3 regions of the Enterococcus sp. LJL99 genome follow, and region 1 is predicted to be linked to each of the others. Evidence: predicted binding sites of a transcription regulator. Region 1 holds the regulator's gene; each other region holds the start of a gene.
What was found. Region 1 encodes LexA, which represses DNA repair genes until DNA is damaged. Its sites were predicted from a motif close to CNAACANNTGTTNG; they were not measured.
Positions count from the first base shown of each region.

Region 2: a site for LexA is predicted at 1,961-1,974, ahead of ACYSNW_RS16735 (replication-associated recombination protein A). Genes of this name have one in related genera too.
Region 3: a site for LexA is predicted at 2,309-2,322, ahead of uvrB (excinuclease ABC subunit UvrB). Genes of this name have one in related genera too.

Region 1 covers NZ_JBTXLT010000010.1:41,875-50,224, forward strand. Annotated here, with positions in the region: gene ACYSNW_RS13990 (cation:proton antiporter) at 1-1,514, shown strand, start outside; gene ACYSNW_RS13995 (ABC-F family ATP-binding cassette domain-containing protein) at 1,581-3,476, shown strand; gene ACYSNW_RS14000 (thymidylate synthase) at 3,489-4,436, shown strand; gene ACYSNW_RS14005 (dihydrofolate reductase) at 4,456-4,956, shown strand; gene lexA (transcriptional repressor LexA) at 5,209-5,829, opposite strand; gene ACYSNW_RS14015 (DUF896 family protein) at 5,978-6,220, shown strand; gene tkt (transketolase) at 6,319-8,313, shown strand.
Region 2 covers NZ_JBTXLT010000016.1:30,610-38,959, reverse strand. Annotated here, with positions in the region: gene ACYSNW_RS16745 (hypothetical protein) at 39-317, opposite strand; RNA gene ssrS (6S RNA) at 381-575, opposite strand; gene ACYSNW_RS16735 (replication-associated recombination protein A) at 634-1,920, opposite strand; gene ACYSNW_RS16730 (DNA-3-methyladenine glycosylase) at 2,195-2,836, shown strand; gene ACYSNW_RS16725 (DUF3013 family protein) at 2,833-3,318, shown strand; gene prmA (50S ribosomal protein L11 methyltransferase) at 3,333-4,280, shown strand; gene ACYSNW_RS16715 (16S rRNA (uracil(1498)-N(3))-methyltransferase) at 4,282-5,031, shown strand; gene ACYSNW_RS16710 (deoxyribose-phosphate aldolase) at 5,044-5,709, shown strand; gene ACYSNW_RS16705 (RelA/SpoT family protein) at 6,159-8,350, shown strand, end outside.
Region 3 covers NZ_JBTXLT010000001.1:149,362-157,711, reverse strand. Annotated here, with positions in the region: gene ACYSNW_RS00725 (amino acid ABC transporter substrate-binding protein/permease) at 1-36, opposite strand, end outside; gene ACYSNW_RS00720 (immunoglobulin-like domain-containing protein) at 321-1,937, opposite strand; gene uvrB (excinuclease ABC subunit UvrB) at 2,384-4,378, shown strand; gene uvrA (excinuclease ABC subunit UvrA) at 4,403-7,225, shown strand; gene ACYSNW_RS00705 (GNAT family N-acetyltransferase) at 7,339-7,776, shown strand; gene ACYSNW_RS00700 (hypothetical protein) at 8,134-8,350, shown strand, end outside.

The DNA of each region.
Region 1 (8,350 bases):
TATTGTTTTCTAGTGTCGGGGGTGCCGCAGTGGGTGTCATTTTAGTATTGCTAAAAAGACAAATTGTCCATTTGTTAGAAAAAGCTTCAGCTAAAGATGTTACTGGCTATTTACTATTAGAATTGTTGTTACCATTTTTATCCTATGTACTTGCTGAAATTTTTGGTGTATCTGGGATCATCGCCGCTGTTGTAGCAGGTGTTATGCAGGCTTCGAGTTTGAAGAAAGTTTCTTTATTTGAAGCTGAATTGTCAAGTGTTTCAGATAGTACCTGGAGTACAATTGTTTTCATGCTTAATGCCTTAGTTTTTCTATTTTTGGGCATTGAATTATCTCAAGTCTTTTCACCGATTTGGAATAGTGAAACGTATTCAAATATCTTTTTAATGTTAGTTGTTTTGCTAATTTCTGTGACGTTATTCGCTACACGTTTTCTGTCGATTGTTTTTATTTATGGGATTAAAAACCGTTTTAAAAATATTGGTAAATTTATGAATGAAATTTTAATTTTGACATTTGGTGGAGTGAAAGGAACGGTCAGTTTAGCCACAATCTTTATCTTGCCAATGACTATCAATGGTGAATTATTTATTGAACGCTCCTTATTATTGTTTATCACAGCTTGTGTCATTCTGGTTACCTTAATTAGTGGATTGGTTATTTTGCCATTTTTAACCGATACTGAGGAAGAACAACCGGAGAATCCAATTGAAATCAATTTGTTAAAAGAAGTCATTGAACATTTAAAGCTTCGTAACGAATCAGATCCTCATGTGGAAATGAATGTTGTAATCGAAAATTATCAAGATAGAATTAAGGAACTCTATACGGAACAGCTATCTGCTGAAAAGAAGCAAGATGTGCAAGAACTACAAGCATTGATTGTATCAATTGAAAAAGATGGTTTAGAAGAAAGCTTCCGACAAAAAGAGATTAATGTCGAAGGGTATAGACTGTATAAACGACTGATTACTAGAATGGAACGATCAATCGCAAAACAATTATTATCAATAATCGGTTTCTGGCTCTTGTTTGTGCGACAAGTCATTAATTTATTTATCCATACAAATTCTTTGTGGGATCATGAAGAGGATGAAGTGAAAACAGAGCTTAGAAAAGAAGAAATGGAAAGTATTCGGCAAGTCTTCTTACAGAATACAGAAGTGATTCTTAAAAGTTTAAATAACTTGACCGATGTTTATGATGATGAGTTGATTCGCTTTTTCATTGAAGGACGTTTACAATTAGCGCAACGATTAGAAGATGGAACGTTTATTGATTCCTTTATCATTCATTCACAATCTGATTATGTCAAAGAATTATTGATTGGCTATCAAGAAGAACGAAATGTAATTGATACATACGAAATTAATCACAAAATTTCTTCAATTGTAGCGAATGAATACCGAAAAAATGTCAATTTATTAGAATCTTTTTCAATTAATGACACTGCAAATGGGCTTGGTTTTAATAGATTACGGAAACAAGTTAGAGAAGAAGCTAGTAAAAAATAAAACTAGCTTCTTTTTTTCGTTTTTTTTTGATACAATAGGCAAGGATGAAAAGGGCGTGATTTTAAAATGAAAGAATTGAAAATTTCCAATTTAACGAAAACATATGGCGAAAAAACGTTATTTGATCAAATCGCTTTTTCAATACATGAAAAAGACCGTATTGGATTAATCGGAACGAACGGAACAGGAAAAACCACGTTGTTGAATATTCTTGCATCAAAAGATAGTGGTGATGGCGACAGTACAGTTTTTCAGGTCCCTAATGACTATCAAATCGGCTACTTATCCCAAGACCAAACGTTGAATGAAGATTTATCTGTTGTGGAGGCTGTATTTCAAGGCGATACTCCTATTCTTCGAGCCGTTAAAAATTATGAATTAGCTTTATTAGCATTGGCTGAAGACGGTACGAACGAGCAAATTCAAAAGCAATATGTTCAAGCAGAAGAACTCATGAATAAAGAGGATGCTTGGAATGCAGATACTGAAGCTAAAATTGTTCTTCAAAAATTAGGAATTGATACATTAGATAAAAAAATCCGTGATTTATCTGGTGGACAGAAAAAAAGAGTCAGTTTAGCTCAAGTGTTAATAGAATCGCCTGATTTACTTTTACTTGATGAACCGACCAACCATTTAGACTACGATGCAATTACGTGGCTTGAAACCTATTTAAATCAGTATCGTGGTGCGGTTTTAATGGTTACCCATGATCGCTATTTTCTAGACCGGGTATCAAATCGTATCTTCGAATTGTCATTTGGACGAATTTTTGAATATAAAGGAAATTATGAGACGTATCTGATTAGTAAAGCAGAACGCGAACGGGTTGAGGTTGAACAAGATGAGAAACGAAACCGCCTATATAAACAAGAATTAGAATGGATGCGGGCAGGAGTTCAAGCACGTGGAACAAAGCAACAAGCGCGGCAAGATCGTTTCCATGAACTGAAAGGAAACTTAAATCAGGCAAATCATAAAGAACAAATCGATATGGATTTGGCTACGCAACGTTTAGGAAAAAAAGTAATTGAGATTAAAAATGGCGATTATGCTATTGAGAATAAAACGATTTTACACGCCTTTGATTTACTGGTTCAATCAAGAGAACGGATTGGGATTACTGGAAAAAACGGGAGTGGCAAGTCAACGTTATTGAACATTATTGCTGGTCGAATTCCTTTGGATAGTGGTATTTATTCAGTGGGAGAAACAGTTCGAATTGCTTATTATACACAAACAAATGAAAAGATGAATCCAGAAAAACGAATGATTTCTTATTTACAAGAAGCGGCAGAAGAGGTTAAGCGTTCTGATGGAACAACGATAGGCGTTGCTGAAATATTAGAACGTTTCTTATTCCCTAGATTTATGCATGGAACGATTATCGGTAAACTTTCAGGAGGCGAAAAAAGGCGGTTATATTTACTAAAACTTTTGATTAGTCAGCCGAATGTTTTATTACTGGACGAACCAACAAACGATTTAGATATTGATACGTTAACAATTTTAGAAGATTATATTCGAACATTTAAGGGTGCTGTAATCACTGTTTCTCATGATCGCTATTTTTTGGATAAGACAATTGAGAAGTTGCTAGTTTTTAAAGGAGCTGGTGAGATTACTTCTTATTACGGTGTAATGAGTGATTATCTAGCCGAATCGACCAAAGAAAAAGCGCAAACCAAAAAGAAACTTAAAATTGAAGATGACTCAAATAAAGTTATTGAGAAAAAAGAAAAATCTAAATTAACTTATATGGAGCAAAAAGAATGGGCAACGATTGAACAAGAAATCGCGCAATTAGAAGAGAAAACAGAAACAATTACTAATGAAATGAATCAACAGGTCGATGATTTTACAAAACTTCAAGAACTGCAAAAAGAATTATCCCAAACAGAAAAAGAACTGGAAGAAAAACTAGATCGTTGGGAATACTTAAGTGAGTTTGCTGAAAACTAGGAGGAAGTAACTATGGAAGAAGCCTATTTAGATTTGGGACGAAAAATTTTAAACGAAGGACATCAAAAAGGAGATCGAACTGGGACAGGAACAAAAAGCCTTTTTGGGTATCAAATGCGTTTTGATCTTTCTGAAGGTTTTCCTTTATTAACTACGAAACGTGTGCCATTTGGTCTAATAAAAAGTGAATTACTATGGTTTTTAAAAGGCGATACGAATATTCGCTATTTATTGCAACATAATAATCATATTTGGGATGAGTGGGCATTCGAACGTTACATAAATAGCGCTGACTATACAGGACCAGATATGACAAATTTTGGTCATCGAAGTTTAACAGACGAAGTCTTTAAAAACGAATATGACAAACAAAATGATTTGTTTTGTGAAAAAATTTTATCTGATGATGATTTTGCAATGAAACATGGTGAATTAGGAAATATTTATGGGGCACAATGGCGTCATTGGGAAACAAAAGATGGTGGATTTATTGATCAAATCAAAGCTGTGATTGAAATGATTAAAACAACACCGGATTCTCGTCGCTTAATTGTATCAGCATGGAATCCTGAAGACGTTCCATCAATGGCGCTGCCGCCGTGTCATACAATGTTTCAGTTTTATGTAAATGACGGTAAACTAAGTTGTCAACTTTATCAAAGAAGTGCTGATGTTTTTCTTGGCGTTCCATTTAACATTGCTAGTTATGCGCTATTAACGCATTTAATTGCTCACGAAACTGGTTTAGAAGTTGGCGAGTTTGTTCACACTCTAGGAGATGCGCATTTATACAATAACCATTTTGAACAAATGGAAGAACAGTTGACAAGAGAAATTAGAAGCTGTCCGACATTGAAATTAAATCTAGAAAAGCAATCTGTTTTTGATTTTGAAATGGAAGATATCATGCTTGAAGGGTATGATCCACATCCAACGATTAAGGCACCAATTGCCGTTTAAATGACAAAGGGGGAATAGGATGTTAGCAGCTATTTGGGCACAAGATGAGCAAGGGTTGATTGGTAAAGACGATCAAATGCCCTGGCATTTACCTAATGATTTGAAGTTTTTTAAGCAGATGACAGAAGATAACACAATTGTAATGGGACGGACTACTTTTGAGGGAATGGGAAGTAAACCTTTACCGAATCGAAAAACGATTGTTTTGACGAGTGATCAGCTGTATCAAGCTCAAGGTATCATCGTTATGCATTCTGTTGAAGAAATTTTGACCTATGCTGATGAGTTTTCAGGTATTACTTTTATTGCAGGTGGTTCGATTGTATATAAAAACTTTCTTCCTTATTGTGATGTTCTTTATCGAACGGTTATTCAGCATACATTTGAAGGAGACACATATTTTCCTACAGTTGATTGGGATGAGTGGACGCTTGTCAATTTGAGTGAGGGCGAGCAGGATCAAAAGAACAATTACCCATATCAGTTTGAAACTTATCAAAGAATATGTCAAATCGACTAGGAAAATTCTGAAACTTATAGTGACAAACAGTTTTATAGTTTAGTTGAAATCTATTGTTGTAAAGCTTCGATTGTGTTTCACATACGTTACGTTTTTTTCTTGATTTCCAACTGGATTTTTGAAAAATTTGAAAGTCTCAATTGTTTTTAGTAACTTCCTAATTTGAAAAATAAGAATAGAAATAGGCTAGCATCCAGAAAATTTGAAGAGTCAATTTTCTGGATGCTAGCCTATTTTTAGTTCTTGAAAAAGTTAAATATGATTGCGATATAAACCAACAACTTTACCTAAGATACTAACATTTGCTAGAATGATTGGTTCCAATGCATCATTTTCTGGTTGAAGACGAAAATGAGTTGCTTCTTTGAAAAATCGTTTGCATGTGGCCTCATCTTCATCAGTCATCGCAATCACAATATCGCCGTTTTCAGCAGTTGCTTGTTTTCGAACAATAACCTGATCACCATCGAGTATGCCAGCATTAATCATACTTTCTCCACGAATGGTTAACATGAATAAAGAATTATTTTCATACTTTAAATCAGGCGGAAGCGGGAAGTAATCAGAAGCTTCTTCAACAGCCAAAATTGGTTCACCAGCTGTAACAACACCAAGCATTGGAATGGTGCTTGGTTGAATACCTATTTTTTCTAAACCTTCAGCAGTTAACTCGATGGCTCTTGGTTTAGTAGGATCTCTTAAAATTAAGCCTTTTTTCTCTAGTCTGGCTAAATGACCATGAACTGTAGAAGTAGAAGAAAGGTCTACTGCTTTGCCAATTTCGCGAACCGTGGGTGGATAACCTTTTAATTCAACTTGTTCATATATATATTTTAGGACTTCAATTTGTCTTGTATCTGTACGTTTTGCCACAAGTCGCACCTTCTTTCTAATGATATTTTTAGTTTACCATAGTTTTCACAGATAATCAAACAAGCGTTCGTGTTTTTTTGTGAGTTGAGAGTTGTATTTTTAGGCAGGTTCTTATAAGATAGATGTGGAAAGTGAAGGAGGAACTAACATGTTATCAGAAGACAAAATGAACCGTATAAATGAATTGGCTAAAAAGGCGAAAGAATCTAGTTTAACCGAAGCTGAATTAGCAGAACAAAAAGAATTACGTCAGGAATATTTAGAAACGTTTAGAAGTGGAATGAAACATCATATTGAGGGGATGAAAGTAGTTGACCCTGAAGGCAATGATGTTACTCCAGAAAAATTAAAACAAATTCAAAAAGAAAAAGGATTGCATGACCGAAATTAATTTTTTGCTTTTTTTTGTAAAAGTAATTGCTTTCATTGATTAAATAGGCTAAAATAAACTAATAAAGGTAAAAAAAACCTAAATAGGAGATGATTTATTTGTTCGATACAACAGATCAGCTAGGCGTTAACACGGTTCGTACATTAAGTATTGAGGCGATTCAAAAAGCTAATTCAGGTCACCCTGGTTTACCAATGGGTGCTGCCCCAATGGCATATGCATTGTGGACGAAACACTTAAAAGTGAATCCAGCAACATCTATGAACTGGGTTAATAGAGACCGTTTCATTTTATCTGCAGGTCATGGTTCTGCACTTCTTTATAGTTTATTACATTTATCTGGCTATAAAGTTACGATTGATGATTTGAAAAATTTCCGTCAATGGGAAAGTAAAACACCAGGACATCCTGAAGTTCATCATACTGATGGAGTTGAAGCAACTACTGGTCCTTTAGGTCAAGGGATTGCAATGGCAGTTGGGATGGCAATGGCTGAAGCTCATTTGTCTGCAACTTATAATAGAGATAGTTTCCCAGTGATGGATCATTATACATTCAGTTTATGTGGTGATGGCGATTTAATGGAAGGTGTTTCACAAGAAGCAAGTTCTATGGCTGGTCATATGAAATTAGGTAAATTAATCGTGTTGTATGATTCAAATGATATTTCTCTTGATGGTCCGATTTCTAAAGCTTTCACTGAAAATGTTGGTGCACGTTATGAAGCTTATGGTTGGCAACACATTTTAGTAAAAGATGGTAATGATTTAGCAGCAATTTCAAAAGCGATTGATGAAGCAAAAGCTGAAACGAACAAACCGACATTGATTGAGGTTAAAACTGTTATTGGATACGGCGCACCAAAAGAAGGAACCTCTGCTGTTCATGGCGCTCCAATTGGCGAAGACGGAATTACAGCTGCAAAAGCAGTTTATGGTTGGGAATATCCTGATTTCACTGTTCCAGAAGAAGTGGCAGCTCGTTTTAAAGAAGCAATGATTACTGAAGGGGAAAAAGCAGAAGCATCATGGAATGAACTTTTTGCGAATTATGAAAAAGAACATCCTGAACTTGCTAAACAATTCAAGACCGCTTTTGCTGATGAATTACCAGCAGATTGGGCAGATGAATTACCAAGCTATGAAGTTGGTTCTAGTGCAGCTAGTCGTGTCACTAGCAAAGAAACAATTCAAGCCTTATCTAAAGCTGTTCCAAGCTTCTGGGGTGGGTCAGCAGATTTATCTGCCTCTAATAATACAATGGTAGCTGCTGAAAAAGATTTTGAGCCAGGACAATACGAAGGACGTAACATCTGGTTTGGTGTTCGTGAATTCGCGATGGCTGCAGCTATGAATGGGATTCAATTGCATGGTGGAAGTCGAATTTACGGCGGAACATTCTTTGTATTTACAGATTATTTACGTCCAGCAATTCGTTTAGCAGCTATTCAAAACACACCAGTTACCTATGTATTGACGCATGATTCAGTAGCGGTTGGTGAAGATGGTCCAACTCATGAACCAATTGAACAATTAGCTAGTGTTCGTTGTATGCCTGGTGTACAAGTTATTCGTCCAGCTGATGGAAATGAAACTGTAGCAGCTTGGAAAATTGCAATGACTACAAAAGATGCTCCAACGATTTTAGTTCTTAGTAGACAAAACTTACCAGTAATTGAAGGAACAAAAGAACATGCAAGTGATTCAGTTCAAAAAGGTGCTTATGTAATCTCTGCACAAAAAGGATCAAAACCAGAAGGAATTTTAATTGCGACTGGTTCAGAAGTGAATTTGGCGATTCAAGCGCAAAAAGTTTTAGCTGAAAATGGGACAGATGTATCAGTTGTCTCAATGCCAAGTTTTGATTTGTTCGAAAAACAATCGGTGGATTACAAAGAATCAGTTTTACCAAAAGAAGTTTTAAAACGTGTGGCGATTGAAGCAGCTTCTCCGTTTGGATGGGAACGTTACGTTGGCTCTGCTGGAACAACAATTACGATTAATCATTATGGCGCTTCTGCTCCTGGAGATTTAGTATTAAGTGAATTTGGTTTTACAGTAGAAAATGTTGTTGCTACATTTAATAAATTGTAATTTAATTAGTAACAAAATTCGACTACTTCTATTAAAT
Region 2 (8,350 bases), on a different contig from region 1:
AATTACTGAGAAAATGGAAATGAAAAAAGATCCATTTACTAACGGATCTTTTTAGAGAAAAGTAAACTAAAGACAGCCGAGGAAACTAATAATAAAATAATATAGAGTAAAGAAACGTAAAATTGATTTAAGATTCCTGCTAAGATTCCCAACAAAGCTAAGAACAAATCGAAGTAAGCAGATTTTTGTAGAAACTGTCTATTTTGCAAAATTTCATCATCACGCATTAAAGACAGAAAAATAGTTGTCTTTTTTAATAAAAAGAAGCTAAGCAAAATAAGTAAACCAGCAGATAAGAAAATAACTAGTCGTAGCATAATGTTCTCCTAAAATAAAAAACAATTTGCTGTTTAGCAAATTGTTAGTTAATCGATTAAATGGTAAAATCCGTCGATGCCGTTTTTCGTCCTATAGTATTGAACCCGCAACTTAACGCAGGTGGGTTCCTCGACCGTTAGCTTCGAACTACCAAATGATAAGGCTTGTTACCAGCTTAGGTACCAAAAGGATCCCTAGATATCAATAAAATGTTCGGTCAACACACAAAAAAGACAACGCGTACATCACAGATTTACCATCTTTATAGTACCATAGAGTAAAAAAAACAGCAATGCGGGAGACTTAAAACAACTACTATTTTTTGGATTTTTCATTTTTCCATTGTTGAATTCTGTTATATTGTTGATGCAAGGCTTGTTCATATTTACCAGTATCGATAGGTGTGTAGTAGTTTGCATTTTTAAGTCGATCAGGTAGATATTGTTGATTTACCCACGCATTTTCAAAGCTATGGGGGTATTGATAGCCAATTCCACGATCTAATTCTTTTGCGCCTGAATAATGAGTATCTTTTAAATGATTTGGTACTTCGCCAGCTTTTCCTGCACGAATGTCAGCAAGTGCATTATCAATTGCAATAATACCTGAATTTGATTTTGGCGATAAGCACAAGTCGATAACAGCACTAGCTAGTGGAATACGAGCTTCTGGAAAGCCAAGTTTTTCGGCAGCTTGAACGGCTGTGACAGCACGAGCGGCTGCGGGAGGATTTCCTAATCCAATATCTTCATAAGCGATAACCATTAAACGACGACAAATAATAGGTAAATCACCAGCTTCGACTAGTCTAGCGAGGTAATGAAGAGCGGCATCTACATCACTTCCGCGAATCGATTTTTGAAATGCGGATATCACATCGTAATGGGCATCACCATCCTTATCGTGAGTAAGAGCTTTTCTTTGAAGACACTCTTCCATAATAGAGATCGTGATAATAATCTCTTTATCTTTATTTTCTGGCGTTGATTTTACGGCTAATTCCAAGCTATTTAATGCGCTTCTTAAATCACCATTTGTTGCACGACTAAGATGCAATAGCGCACGAGCATCTAATTTTACAGGATAATTTCCTAATCCTCGTTCCTTATCAGTCAATGCTTCAGTGATTGCTTTTTCAATATCCTTTTCGTTTAAAGATTTTACTTCAAATATTTGTGTTCTGCTACGAATGGCAGGGTTTATCGTGATATATGGATTTTCTGTTGTTGCGCCAATCAAGATAATTCGACCATTTTCTAAATGAGGCAGAAGGAAATCTTGTTTTGTTTTATCCAAGCGATGAACTTCATCTAATAGTAAAATAACAGTTCCACTCATTTTTGCTTCTTCCGCAACGATTTGTAAATCTTTTTTTGTATCAGTTGCGGCATTTAGTACCCGAAAAGCATAATTGGTTGAGCCGGCAATTGCACTTGCAATGCTTGTCTTACCAGTTCCAGGAGGACCGTAGAGAATCATTGAAGACAACATCCGCGCATCAACCATCCGGCGAATAATTTTACCGCTGCCAACGAGTTGTTGTTGACCAACAACTTCATCTAAATTTCTAGGTCGCATTCGATAAGCTAAAGGTTGTTGCATAGTGTGACCTCCTTTATATTACTTATTAAGTATAACACAAAGAACGTTTGTTTGTATTGGATTACTTTTAAGTAAATCAGGACATTTTGAAGGTATTGCGATAATAGTTGGAACCGAAGTGAATGAGTTTATAAGTAGGCAAGCCATGGCGCGAATGAAACGTATGTTTTTTGGCATCCTTTTTTTACTAACAATTTCTATTTCACGGCCTAGATGTTGTTCTTTCGATGGATAAAGTAACTAGATTCGTGTATTATTAAGGGTGGTGAAAAAAATGGATGAAGTGATTACTTTTTTTAACAAACACACGACAGAGGAGATTGCAAAATTTCTATTAGGAATGTATTTGGAATATGAAACATCTGTTGGTACTATGGCAGGCTATATTGTTGATAATGAAGCTTACTTAGGACCAGAAGATGAAGCGGCCCATAGCTTTGGTTTACGAAAAACACCGCGCTTACAAGCGATGTATGAACAACCTGGAACAATCTATTTATATACGATGCATACCCATTTGATTTTAAACATTGTGACCCAAGAAAAAGGGAAACCTCAAGGGGTCATGATTCGTGGCATTGAACCAGTCGTAGGAATCGAACAAATGGAAAAAAATCGCGGTAATCGCAAAGGGATAGAGTTGACTAATGGTCCAGGGAAATTAGTTGCAGCATTTGATATCGATAAAAAGCTATATGGGTCATCAATTTTTACTAGTAGCCTACATTTAGTTCCAGAAAAAAGAAAATATCCTAAAAAAATTCTTGCCAAACCTAGAATTGGTATCCCTAATAAAGGAGTGTGGACAGAACTGCCGTTACGTTATGTAGTTGCTGGAAATCCGTATATATCTAAACAGAAAAAAAGTGAAATTGACCAAAATTCTTTTGGTTGGAAGGAAGATGGCTATAGATGAAAAAAGAAACAATGTTAACGTATTTAGATGACCAAATTAATAAAAATATCGATGAGTATGATTTAGCGATTGATTGGGATAAAAAAAATCATTCGATTGAAGTGATTATTCGACTATTTGCTGAAAATAAGGAAAATGAACAAATTGGTGATATTGAAGGAACACTTTCAGAGGAAGAATATATAGAGTTTGAAGATGGAATCTTATTTTATAATCCAGCTAAAAGTCAACCGGATTCAGAGGATTACTTAGCGTTGATTCCTTATGAAGGAAAAAAGGGCATCAAAAAATCGGTTTTAGATGGTTTTGTTGTTTATTTAAAAGATGTATTAGCAGATGGACAAAGTGATTTGCTTGATTTTTTATCAAATGAAGCAGCAGAACTTTTTGAATTAAACTGGTCGCAAGAACTTTTCGAACAAGCGGTTCGGCAGTATGAAAATAAAACGACGGATACCTATATTGCGTATCCTAGTTATTAATAGTAGGTGATTAAATGAAATGGACAGAAGTAAAAATAGAAACAGCAAGTGAAGCTGTAGAAGCTATCTCTAATATTATGATGGAAGCTGGTGCAAGTGGGGTTGCGATTGAAGACGCATTAGACTTGGAAAATTTTAAAAGCGATACCTTTGGTGAACTTTTAGATAAAGAGAACTTTGAGCATATTAGAGAAGGTGCGCTAGTCATGGCCTATTTTCCGGAAACTACTTTTTTACCTGAGATATTGCCAGCAATTCAAGAGCGTATCTTACGCCTGCCAGAATTTGGGTTAAGTATCGGTAAAAATGAGCAAATAATTAGTGAAGTAGCTGAAAGTGATTGGGCGACAGCGTGGAAAAAATATTATCACCCTGTACGTGTCACTCGCTTTTTAACGATTGTTCCGAGTTGGGAACGTTACTCACCAAAAAGTAATCAAGAAAAAATTATTACCTTGGATCCTGGTATGGCGTTTGGGACAGGAACACATCCTACAACTCGATTGACATTACAAGCACTCGAAACCGTTCTTCGTGGCGGAGAAACTGTCTTAGATGTTGGGACTGGCTCGGGAGTATTAAGTATAGCTAGTAGATACCTTGGTGCCGAAAAAGTTTATGCTTATGATTTAGATGATGTCGCAGTGACTGCTGCAAAAGAGAATATGGCATTGAATCCAGTTGCTGAAGCAGTGGAAGTGTCAGCGAATGATCTATTAACTAATATTACGATTGAAGCAGATGTGATTGTGGCTAATATTTTGGCTGACATCATAAAATTAATGATTAAGGATGCTTACCGCTTATTAAAACCGACGGGAACCTTTATTGTCTCAGGAATTATTGAAGATAAGAAGACGATGATCTTACAAGAAATGAAAAATGCCGGATTTTTAGTCGATCAAATTTTTTCTCAAGGGGATTGGTATGCGATTATCTTGAAGAAAACTGAGGAAGAATAACATGCAACGATATTTTTTGGAAACTCCATATGAAGCAAAAGAGCGATACAATTTGTCTGGTGAAACTTATCATCACATGGTTAGAGTTATGCGAATGGATATTGGGCAGCAAGTGTATCTAGCTTTTAGTGATCAGACCGTTATTATTGCTGAAATTATCCAGATTGAAGAGGATATGATTTCGTTAAAAGAAGTAGCGAAGGAACTAGGAGAAAAGGAACTACCTATTCAAGTGACGATTGCTTGCGGTTATCCTAAAGGAGACAAATTAGATTGGATTATTCAAAAAGGAACAGAACTTGGCGCTCATGCTTTCATTGGTTTTACAGCAAAAAATTCTGTCGTGAAGTGGGATCATAAAAAAAGACAAAAAAAGAATGAACGCTTAAGTAAAATTGCACTTGAAGCCGCTGAACAATCCCATCGTCAATATTCGCCAGAAGTTACTTTGTTGGATAAGGAACAAGAGTTGTTGGAGTTATTTGATTCTTATGATGCAGTAGCTATTGCCTATGAAGAGTCCGCTAAAAAAGGGGAGCGGAGTCAATTTGCAACGATTATATCAAATTTAAATGATGGTGACCGTCTGTTATTGATTTTTGGACCAGAAGGTGGGTTTACAAATGAAGAGATTCTTTCTTTTCAACGATTGGGCGGAAAGATGTGTGGTTTAGGTCCGCGGATTATGCGAGCAGAGACCGCACCGATGTATGCATTAAGTGCTATTAGTTATCAAAAGGAGTTAATTTAACGGGGGTTGAATATGGAGTTAGAACTGAAAAGAATTTCGGTTGCTTTGTTGGAAGCTTATGCTACAGAAACAGAGTGGGAAGAAGAGGTTCGGTTTTTGAAAACTTTTCCAATTCGAACAATCTTTGTTTTGCCGTATCAAGTAGCTCGGGCGAAGCATTTGTTATCTGATACGAAAATTGAAGTTGGTAGTGTTGTTGATTTCCCTTTAGGGGCAGGAACTTTTGCTAAAAAAGCATTCGAAACGACACAAGTGTATCGTGAGGGTGCAAGAGAAGTATATTTTAGTTTGATTACAGAGCAACTACTGCAGATTAGTAAAGAAAATTATCAAATTTTTGAACAGCTATCTTTTGGGCAACACAAGTTAGGTTTATCAATTGACAGTAGTTATTTATCAGAAGAATTAAAAAGAACAATTTCAAATCGATTTGTAGAATTAGAAGTAAAAACCGTATTTTTAGGACAACGATTGACTGTCGAACAAGCAATGTATGATTTAATTAATTTCAAAGCAGCAAAGAATCAGCCATTATCCATTCAAGTCAGTGTGGAAAATCCAACCTTACTTGAAATAGAAATGCTATTTCAAGCTGGTGCTTCATCAGTTTCATTAAGCAATTATCGAGAGGTTTTACCATTGATTATGAAAAATAGTAATAAAGAACCAACTGATTGAAAAAGCGCAAAAATTAAGTATAATTAGTAAGATGAAAGAAGTCATGATTCCTTTCTGCAAATTAAACTAGCGAAGGCTAAACTTCTCAACCGTATTTATATGAGGTGCAAAGAAAATCATAATTACTTATGCCTTTGGTAGCATGGAATTTTATAAGACTGAGATGAGTTTGAGATTAAAGTGGAAATTGATGATATAAATCTAGTTCAACATTGAACTCAATCAAACAGCTGGCTGCTTGATTTACAATTATTTGGAGTGTAGCCTAACCTACTCTAAAAGTAGTCAGTTTCCTATAGAAAAATAACACACTAGTGGTTCAGGCAAAAGGAACTTTTATTTTGATTAGAATATCAAAAACGCAAATATATGAGGCGTTCGCGCATTTATTTGATTGACAGAAAAAAACACTTTTGTCTTAAATATTTAAGTAAAAAGGAGTGACAAGTATGCCAAAAGAAGAGATTATGACAGGTGAAGGTGTTATAAAAATTGTTGCCAATTACATGGCTCCTGAGCATGTAGCTTTTGTTCAAAAAGCATTAGTTTATGCCGAAAAGGCTCATGAAGGACAGGTTAGACAATCTGGTGAACCTTATTTTATGCATCCAATCCAAGTGGCAGGGATTTTAGCCGAATTACATATGGATCCACATACTGTTGCTACTGGTTTTTTACATGATGTCGTTGAAGATACCGAAGTGACATTAGAAGATTTAAAAAATGAATTTGGGAAAGATGTTGCCATGCTTGTAGATGGTGTGACAAAATTAGGTAAGATTAAATATAAATCTCACGAAGAACAATTAGCTGAAAATCATCGAAAAATGCTTTTAGCAATGGCACAAGATTTAAGAGTTATCATGGTCAAGTTAGCTGACCGCCTACACAATATGAGGACACTTAAGCATTTACGTGACGATAAACAAAGAAGAATCGCTCAGGAAACGTTAGAAATCTATGCACCCTTAGCTCATCGTTTGGGGATTAGCCGGATAAAATGGGAATTGGAGGATACAGCTTTACGCTATATCAATCCGAACCAATATTATCGTATTGTTAATTTAATGCAAAGCAAACGGGAAGAGCGAGAAGATTACGTTTCTGAAGCAGTGGAAGATATTCGTTTAGCTACAGAAGATTTAGATATTTATGCTGAAATTTATGGACGACCAAAACATATTTATTCGATTTATCGTAAAATGAAGGATCAAAAAAAACAGTTTAATGAAATCTATGATTTATTAGCTATTCGGGTTATTGTAGATTCAATTAAGGATTGTTATGCTGTTTTAGGAGCAATTCATACGAAATGGACGCCGATGCCAGGTCGTTTTAAAGACTATATCGCGATGCCAAAAGCAAATATGTATCAATCAATTCATACGACTGTTATTGGTCCTAAAGGAAACCCCGTTGAAGTTCAAATACGAACGCACGAAATGCATCAAATCGCTGAATTTGGGGTAGCAGCTCATTGGGCTTATAAAGAAGGAAAAACCGAGAAAGTCGAAGAATCGAGTGAAACGAAGCAATTAAGTTGGTTCAGTGAAATTCTTGAGTTGCAAGATGAAAGTTATGATGCTTCTGAATTTATGGAAAGTGTTAAAGGCGATATCTTCAGTGATAAAGTTTATGTATTTACACCAAATGGCGATGTGACTGAATTACCAAGTGGTTCGGGTCCATTAGATTTTGCTTATAGTGTCCATACAGATATTGGAAATAAAACAACGGGTGCAAAAGTTAATGGGAAAATGGTTCAATTAGACTATAAACTGAAAAATGGCGATATTATTGAAGTGTTGACTTCTCCTAATTCATTTGGACCTAGTCGAGATTGGCTGAAAATGGTTTCTACCAGTAAAGCTAGAAATAAAATCAAACGTTTTTTCAAAGTTCAAGATCGTGAAGTTAACATTATTAAAGGACGAGATGCTCTGCATAAGTATTTAGCTGAACATGGTTTTTCCGCTAAAGAGTTTACGAGTAAAGTAAAAATGACGGAAGCCCTAGATCGTTTTAATTACAATACAGAAGATGATTTGTATGCAGCGATTGGTTATGGTGAAATCAGCGCTCAAGTCGTGTCAAATCGTTTAACGGAGAAAGAACGAAAAGAGCAAGAGAAAGAACGATTAAAACAAGAAGCCGAAGAACTAATGACACAACCCGTGAAAAAAGAAACGGAGAAACTAAAAGTTCGTCATGAGGGCGGAATTGTGATTCAAGGGGTTGAAAATTTACTTGTACGAATCAGCCGTTGTTGTAATCCAGTTCCAGGAGATGAAATTGTTGGTTATATTACGAAAGGTCGAGGCGTGTCCATTCATCGTGCAGATTGTGCTAACGTTCAGCATCAAGAAGAGTTGCAACAACGATTAATTGAAGTAGAATGGGAAAATACAATTAGTTCTACGAAGGAATACGATGCCGATTTAGAAATATACGGCTACAATCGCAGTGGTTTGCTAAATGATATTCTTCAAGTTATTAGCTCAATGACGAAAAATTTAGTAAGTGTGGAAGCCAAACCAACAAAAAATAAAATGGCGATGATTCATGTAACGCTTAAAATACAAAATTTGGATCATTTAAAAACAATTGTAGATAAAATCAGAAGCGTACCAGATGTGTATAA
Region 3 (8,350 bases), on a different contig from region 1:
AAATAGTAAACTAAGTAATAACTGTTTCTTTTTCATTAAATACCTCCTTAGATATATAAGCATATTTAATAATTATAAAATAAAAAAGGATTGGAATACAAGTGTTTAATCTTTCTAAACGTAAAAAAAAGTAAAAATATCACATTCTATGTGAGAATATATAACATGTAGGTGGTGGAGATTAGGTTCGATTTAATTAATTAAATGATTTGATTTAAGAAGGAACTAAAAACCGCACAAAATAAATTGTGCGGTTTAGTAAATTAGAAATTGAATAATCATTTACTAACTTAACTAGTTATAAAAGTAAAGTGGATTGATTAATACAAATCAAATTCGTTTTCTTTACGTTTTTTCATGAAGTAAACACTAGCAATCAAAGTCAAACCGATAGATGTTAACATCATGCTACTTTCTTGAGCACCTGTTTCAGGTAATTGTTTTTCAGTTTTCTTTTTGATTTCTTTTACAGGTTCTTTTTTAGTATTGTTGTTATTATCAGTTGGTGTCACAGTTCCTGCAGCATTATTATCTTCATTATTATCAGTACCAGTTCCATCTCCACCTCTTGAAGCTAAAACAGTTAATGTAATAAATGTTTCTACAGTATCTTTACCGTTAGTAGCGTAGTATCTAATTTTGTGTGTGCCAGGTTCAACTAATTTACTTCCAAATTCAGTAATTTGGATACCTTCACCAACAACTTCGAATCCATATTCGTAGCCTTCGATGTTTTCGAAAGTAGCCCAATCCATAACCATATCTGTAGTTAATTTATCGCCAACATACATTACTTTATCTTCAGCAGTAACAGATGCTTTAGCTACAGGTTTTTCAGAAACAGTGATTGTAACTGTTTTAGTTGCAGTATTTCCAAAACTATCTTCTGCTTTATATTCTAAAGTGTAGGTTCCAGGAGTAGTGGTATCTACGTTGCCAGAAACAAGTTGTGCTGGTAAAGTAACAGTGTTTCCACTTCCGTCTAAACCAGTCGCTGTTGCATAGTTAGCGGCATCAAAACTATCGCCAACAAAAATTTCTTTATCTGCAGCATTGATTTTCACTGGATCAACGATTGTAACAGTAGTGCTAGTTGTAGTTACTGTGTTATATTCTGAAGATAAAATACCAACTTCTACAGTAAATGTTCCAACTTCACTTGTTGAATATTGACCTCCAATGAAAAGTTCAGCATCAGCAGAAGGAATAATTTTTCCATATGCATCTTTTACTACAGCGTTGCTTTCAATTGCAGCAGCAAGATCAGCATTTTTTGGTAAAGTTAAATTGGGAACTGAAACAGAGTACATTCCAACGTTTTCAGCAACGACCATTACCCAACGAGTAACTTCAGCAGTACCTTTGTCAGTTGAAACCTTATAAGTAATCCAGTAACTCCCTTCTGTGTTGGTATCCACAGTTGGAACAGTAATAAATGATGTAGGCCCGTTTTGGTATTGGATAGTGTATTTAACATCACCGGTTACATCTTTTTTGTTTACATTATCATAGGCAGAAACGCCATCCATTGCGTTGAATGAAGAACCTTTTGGTACAGATAATGTAGGTAAAACATTAATAACAACATCTCCAACTTCAGGATCTAAAACAGTAATATCTTTAGTAGCTGCAGCATCTTTTCCAGCTTCATTTGCTTGTGGTGTGCTATCAGATGTAGCGGTTTCAGAATCTTGTGTTTCAGATGGTGCTGTAGGCACAGAGCTTTCTGTTGTTGCTTCGCTTTCAGATGTTTCAGGTACCACAACTTCCTCTTTTGAGCTAGCTGTTGTTTCATCAGTTTCAGAAACAGCAGTAACTTCTGGAGTAGCAACTGCTTCTTGAGTGTTAGTTGCTTCAGCTAGAGCTACTTGGCAGTTTAGCAATGTAGGTGCCAATAATGCAATGACCGTTGCACTAATGATTTTTTTGTTTTTCATATCTTTTCTCCTTCTTTTTCATATCCTTTTTTTTATAATATTTTTCTTTTATGTCAGTCTGTCGTCTATTATATAAGAGAAACTGAATAAAAAAATATTTATATTATATTTTTTATCATACTACAGTTGTTTTTATCTATCAATCTTTTTTTGCCATGGTTTTTATCATCTTTTTCATAGTATATTACAGTTTTTATCTATTAATGTTACTTTTGATAGTTTTTATTTTATTAATTGTTATATTTAGTTGTTTGAAATAATTATTTTCTGATAAAAACAATTGTTTAAGTATTTTATGTTTGTAATAATAGTCTTTTTGGTCATATAATTTTTTGAGGCGGTAATTTATTTTTTGCTAATTCTAAAACTAGCGAAAATATGTTCGGTATGTTAGAATAAGTACAGCAAAAAAATAGGTACATTATTTACTAGAAGGAGGATATTAGATGATAGAAAGAGAAACCTCCAATACATTTGATTTAGTTTCAAAATATCAACCTGATGGAGATCAACCCGAAGCGATAAAGCGAATTGTAGAAGGCATTGAAGGCGGCGAAAAAGCGCAGATATTGCTTGGTGCGACTGGAACAGGGAAGACCTTCACTATTTCAAATGTGATAAAGGAAGTCAATAAACCAACATTAGTTATTGCTCATAATAAAACCCTTGCTGGACAGCTGTACGGAGAATTTAAAGAGTTTTTCCCGAATAACGCAGTCGAGTATTTTGTTAGTTACTATGATTATTATCAGCCAGAAGCCTATGTTCCTTCGAGTGATACGTACATAGAAAAAGATGCAAGTATTAATGATGAAATTGATAAGTTAAGACATTCAGCAACTAGTTCTTTATTAGAACGAAATGATGTGATTGTGATTGCTTCTGTTTCCTGTATTTTTGGTTTAGGAGATCCTAAAGAATACAGTGAACAGGTTGTTTCGTTGCGAGTGGGAATGGAAATGGATCGTAGCACGCTATTAAAAAATTTAGTAGATATTCAATTTGAACGAAACGACATTGATTTTCAACGTGGTCGTTTTCGGGTGCGTGGTGATGTAGTTGAAATTTTCCCAGCTTCAAGAGATGAGCATGCGCTAAGAGTTGAATTTTTCGGTGATGAAATCGAACGAATTAGAGAAGTAGATGCATTGACTGGAGAAATTATTAGTGAAACGGAGCATGTTGCAATTTTTCCTGCGACCCACTTTGTGACCAATGAAGAACATATGGAACATTCTATTGCTCAAATTCAAGTAGAATTAGAAGAACGTTTAAAAGTTCTTAGATCCGAAAATAAATTATTAGAAGCGCAACGTTTAGAACAACGTACCAATTATGATATCGAAATGATGCGTGAAATGGGCTATACATCTGGAATCGAAAATTACTCGCGCCATATGGATGGTCGTTCAGAAGGAGAACCACCATATACATTGATTGATTTCTTTCCAGATGACTTTTTACTTGTGATTGATGAATCTCATGTAACGATGCCTCAAGTGAGGGGAATGTACAATGGAGATCGAGCTAGAAAACAAATGTTAGTTGACTATGGTTTTCGTTTGCCAAGTGCATTAGATAATCGTCCATTGCGCTTAGAGGAATTTGAAGAGCATGTCCACCAAGTTGTCTATGTTTCTGCAACTCCAGGACCTTACGAACATGAACAAACAGATACAGTTATTCAACAAATCATTCGTCCGACAGGTCTTTTAGATCCATTGATTGAAGTTCGCCCAATCATGGGACAAATTGATGATTTAGTCGGTGAAATTAACGAGCGCGTTGAGAAAAATCAACGAGTATTTGTAACCACTCTGACTAAAAAAATGTCAGAGGATTTAACGGATTACTTTAAAGAATTGGGAATCAAGGTGAAATATTTACACAGTGATATTAAGACCTTAGAACGAACAGAAATCATTCGAGATTTACGTTTGGGTGAATTTGATGTTCTTGTAGGGATTAATTTGCTTAGAGAAGGGTTGGACGTGCCGGAAGTATCTCTAATCGCTATTCTTGATGCGGATAAAGAAGGATTCTTAAGAAGTGAGCGCTCATTAGTTCAAACGATTGGACGAGCAGCGCGAAATGCAGATGGTCGCGTAATTATGTATGCAGATAAGATGACAGATTCGATGCAAAAAGCCATCGATGAAACCGCTCGTCGTCGTTCGATTCAAGAAGCCTACAATAAAGAACATGGTATTACGCCAAAAACGATTATTAAAGAAATTCGCGATTTAATTTCTATTTCAAAAACAAGTGATGAAAAGTCTTCTGTTACCATTGATAAATCATACCATGAACTATCTCGTCAAGAAAAAGCCGATTTATTGATGAAATTGGAAAACGAAATGAAAGAAGCTGCAAAAGCGTTAGATTTTGAAACAGCAGCAACCCTAAGAGATACGATTTTGGAGTTAAAAGCAGAAAAATAACGTTAGCAGATAAGGAGAGACATAATGGCAAATGACAAAATAGTTATTCATGGTGCACGAGCGCATAATTTGAAAAATATAGATGTGACCATTCCTAGAGACAAACTAGTCGTTATTACTGGGTTATCTGGTTCCGGCAAGAGTTCTTTAGCTTTTGATACCTTATACGCAGAAGGACAACGCCGATATGTTGAAAGTTTATCGGCATATGCGCGACAATTTTTAGGTCAAATGGATAAACCAGATGTTGATAGTATTGATGGTTTAAGCCCAGCGATTTCGATTGACCAAAAAACGACCAGTAAAAACCCTCGTTCAACAGTAGGAACAGTTACTGAGATCAATGATTATTTACGTTTACTCTATGCGCGAGTTGGACATCCGATTTGCCCGAACGATCATGTAGAAATCAGTAGTCAATCCGTTGAACAAATGGTAGATAGTGTTTTAGAATTGCCCGATAAGACAAAGATTCAAGTATTAGCACCAGTAGTCGTTAAGAAAAAAGGGCAGCATAAAAAAGTATTTGAAATGGTTCAACGAGAAGGATATGTTCGAGTTCGAGTTGATGGAGAGACTTATGATATTAGTGAAGTTCCAGAGTTAACAAAGAGTAAAAAACATGATATTGCGATTGTTGTCGATCGAATTGTGATTAAAGAAGGTATTCGTTCGCGTCTATTTGATTCTTTTGAGGCGGCTCTTCGTTTAGCAGAAGGGTATGCTTTGGTAGATGTTATCGGCGGCGAAGAAATGTTGTTTAGTGAACATTACGCATGTCCTTATTGTGGTTTTACTGTTGGAGAGTTAGAACCAAGACTTTTTTCATTTAATGCTCCATTTGGCGCGTGTCCAGATTGTGATGGTTTGGGTATGAAACTAGAAGTCGATCGAGATTTGGTGATTCCAGATCCCAATAAGACGTTAAGAGAAGGAGCAATCGTTCCTTGGAACCCGATTAGTTCTCAGTATTATCCGCAAATGTTAGAGCAAGCAGCAGATTCTTTTGCAATCGATATGGATACGCCTTTCAATGAACTGCCAGAGGAACATCAAGAAATTGTGTTGAACGGATCGAATGGCGAACTGTTCCATTTCCATTATGAAAATGATTTTGGCGGTGTTCGTGACGTAGAAGTACCATTCGAAGGGGTTTTAACGAATATTAAACGTCGTTATCATGAAACGAATAGTGATTTTACAAGAGAACAAATGCGTTTATATATGACTGAATTGACGTGTCGGAGCTGTAAAGGTTATCGTTTGAATCCGCAAGCTTTATCTGTCAAAGTAGCAGGAACAAGTATTGGTGAAGTTAGTCAATTAGCGATTAAGAAGGCTGTTAATTTCTTTGATCAAATAGAACTTTCAGAACAAGAGCAAATTATTGCTAAACCGATTTTAAAAGAAGTCGAAGATCGTCTTGCCTTTTTAGAAAATGTTGGCTTGGATTATCTAACGTTAAGCCGTGCTTCTGGGACTCTATCAGGAGGTGAAGCGCAACGAATTCGTTTAGCCACACAAATTGGTTCAAATTTATCAGGCGTGTTGTATATTCTGGACGAACCATCGATTGGTCTACATCAACGGGATAATGATCGCTTAATTGGTTCTTTGAAAAAAATGCGTGATTTAGGAAATACATTGATTGTAGTTGAACATGATGAGGATACCATGCGTGCTTCTGATTATTTGATTGATGTAGGACCTGGTGCTGGACATTTGGGTGGAGAAATTGTTGCTTTTGGAACACCAGAAGAAGTAGAAAACAACAAAAATTCACTGACAGGAAAGTATTTGTCTGGAAAAAAAGTGATTCCAGTTCCAAAAGAACGCCGTAAAGGAAACGGTAAAAGCATCAAGATAACAGGGGCGTCTGAAAACAATTTGAAGAATATTTCAACTAGTTTTCCACTAGGACAATTCGTTGCTGTGACAGGTGTTTCAGGATCAGGAAAAAGTACCTTAGTTAATCAAATCCTTAAAAAAGCATTGGCGCAAAAACTAAATCGTAATTCCAATAAACCTGGTAAATTCAAAACAATTACTGGTTATGAAAATATCGAAAAAATCATTGATATCGATCAAAGTCCAATTGGTCGAACACCAAGAAGTAATCCCGCTACTTATACTAGTGTATTTGATGATGTACGTGATTTATTTGCTAAGACAAATGAAGCGAAAGTTCGTGGCTACAAAAAAGGACGATTTAGTTTTAATGTCAAAGGTGGACGGTGTGAAGCTTGTCGTGGAGATGGAATCATTAAAATCGAGATGCACTTTTTACCAGATGTTTACGTTCCTTGCGAAATTTGTCATGGGAAACGGTATAATTCTGAAACATTAGAGGTTCATTATAAAGGCAAAAATATTGCTGATATTTTAGAAATGACTGTTGAAGATGCTGTTGACTTCTTTAAATCAATTCCTAAAATTCATCGCAAACTGCAAACCATTGTTGATGTCGGTTTAGGTTATGTTCAGTTAGGACAACCGGCAACAACCTTATCTGGTGGTGAAGCGCAGCGGATGAAGCTTGCTAGTGAATTGCACAAAAATTCGAATGGCAAGAATTTTTATATTTTAGATGAGCCGACTACTGGGCTGCATACGGATGATATCGCACGATTACTTTTAGTTTTAGAGCGTTTTGTCGATGCAGGAAATACGGTTTTAGTAATAGAACACAACTTGGATGTAATCAAATCAGCTGATCATGTGATTGATTTGGGTCCAGAAGGCGGAGATGGTGGCGGAACGATTGTTGCGACAGGAACACCAGAAGAAATCGCCAAAGAAAAGAAAAGCTATACTGGAAAATATTTAAAACGTGTTTTACCATCGTAAAAGTAACGAATTGAAATAAAAAATACGAAAGTGGGTCTGAAGAATACGTGTAAGTAATTAGACGAAATTCTCAGGCTCTCTTTTTAAACAATTAAAAAGGACGAGATGATAGAATGATTCAATTTAGAGAAGCAAAAGAAATGGATTACATTGATTTGATTAAAATATGGCGGGATTCTGTAAGTGAAACGCATTTGTTTTTGAGTGCAGAAGATATAGATAGGATTGAAAAAGAATTACCTCATTATTTTGAAGCAGTTAAGGTATTTATTTGGTTTGAGAGTAATGTACCAAACGAGATAATTGGTTTTTCAGGAATTCATAATCAAAAACTAGAAATGCTATTTTTGAAGCCAACTTCTTTTAGAAAAGGATACGGAAAGACAATTCTTAATTGGTTAGTTGAAAATGAAGCGATTGAGTTTACTGATGTTAATAAGCAGAATTCTGATGCAGTTGCTTTTTATCTAGCTCAGGGGTTTAAAATTATTTCAGAATCGCCTACTGATGAACAAGGAAATCCATTTCCGATATTGCATTTGCGAAAATAATCATTTGAATATAAGAGTGAATTGATTAGGGAGCTTCTGAAAATCAAAGCAGCAAATATTTATATAATTTAGCTAAAACTCATTTTTCTAACATCATTATTGTGATTGAAGTGAATGGGAGTAGCTGTCTTTGAACTGCCATTTAGACAGTTTATAATTAAAAGAGGTGCTTCCAATTTTTCTTAATCGGTTTCCGCAGTACTTTAGTTAATTGATTCTCAGGATAACGCTTACAATTTTTAGCATTTAAAATTAGATGAAGCCTAATTTTTTTTTTGTTTTGCTAAAAAAAAATTTGTGTATTCTGGAATTAAGGAGTACAATTAGTAGTATAAAATATAAAACGGGGTGGGAAAAATGAGTGGAAAGCGTTTAAATTATGTTGGCGAGATACTTACAGATGTTGAGTACCATGGAGCAGGAGATCCTGATAATTTTTTAGAAGTACGTATGGACGTGGAACTCCCCTTCAAATTATATTGTCGTACAGATATTCAAGATTGGGAAGAAGTTACAGAAAACGAAAGTTTGGAACTTGTTCGTAAATATGAAGATACTAAATCGAAGTACTCTA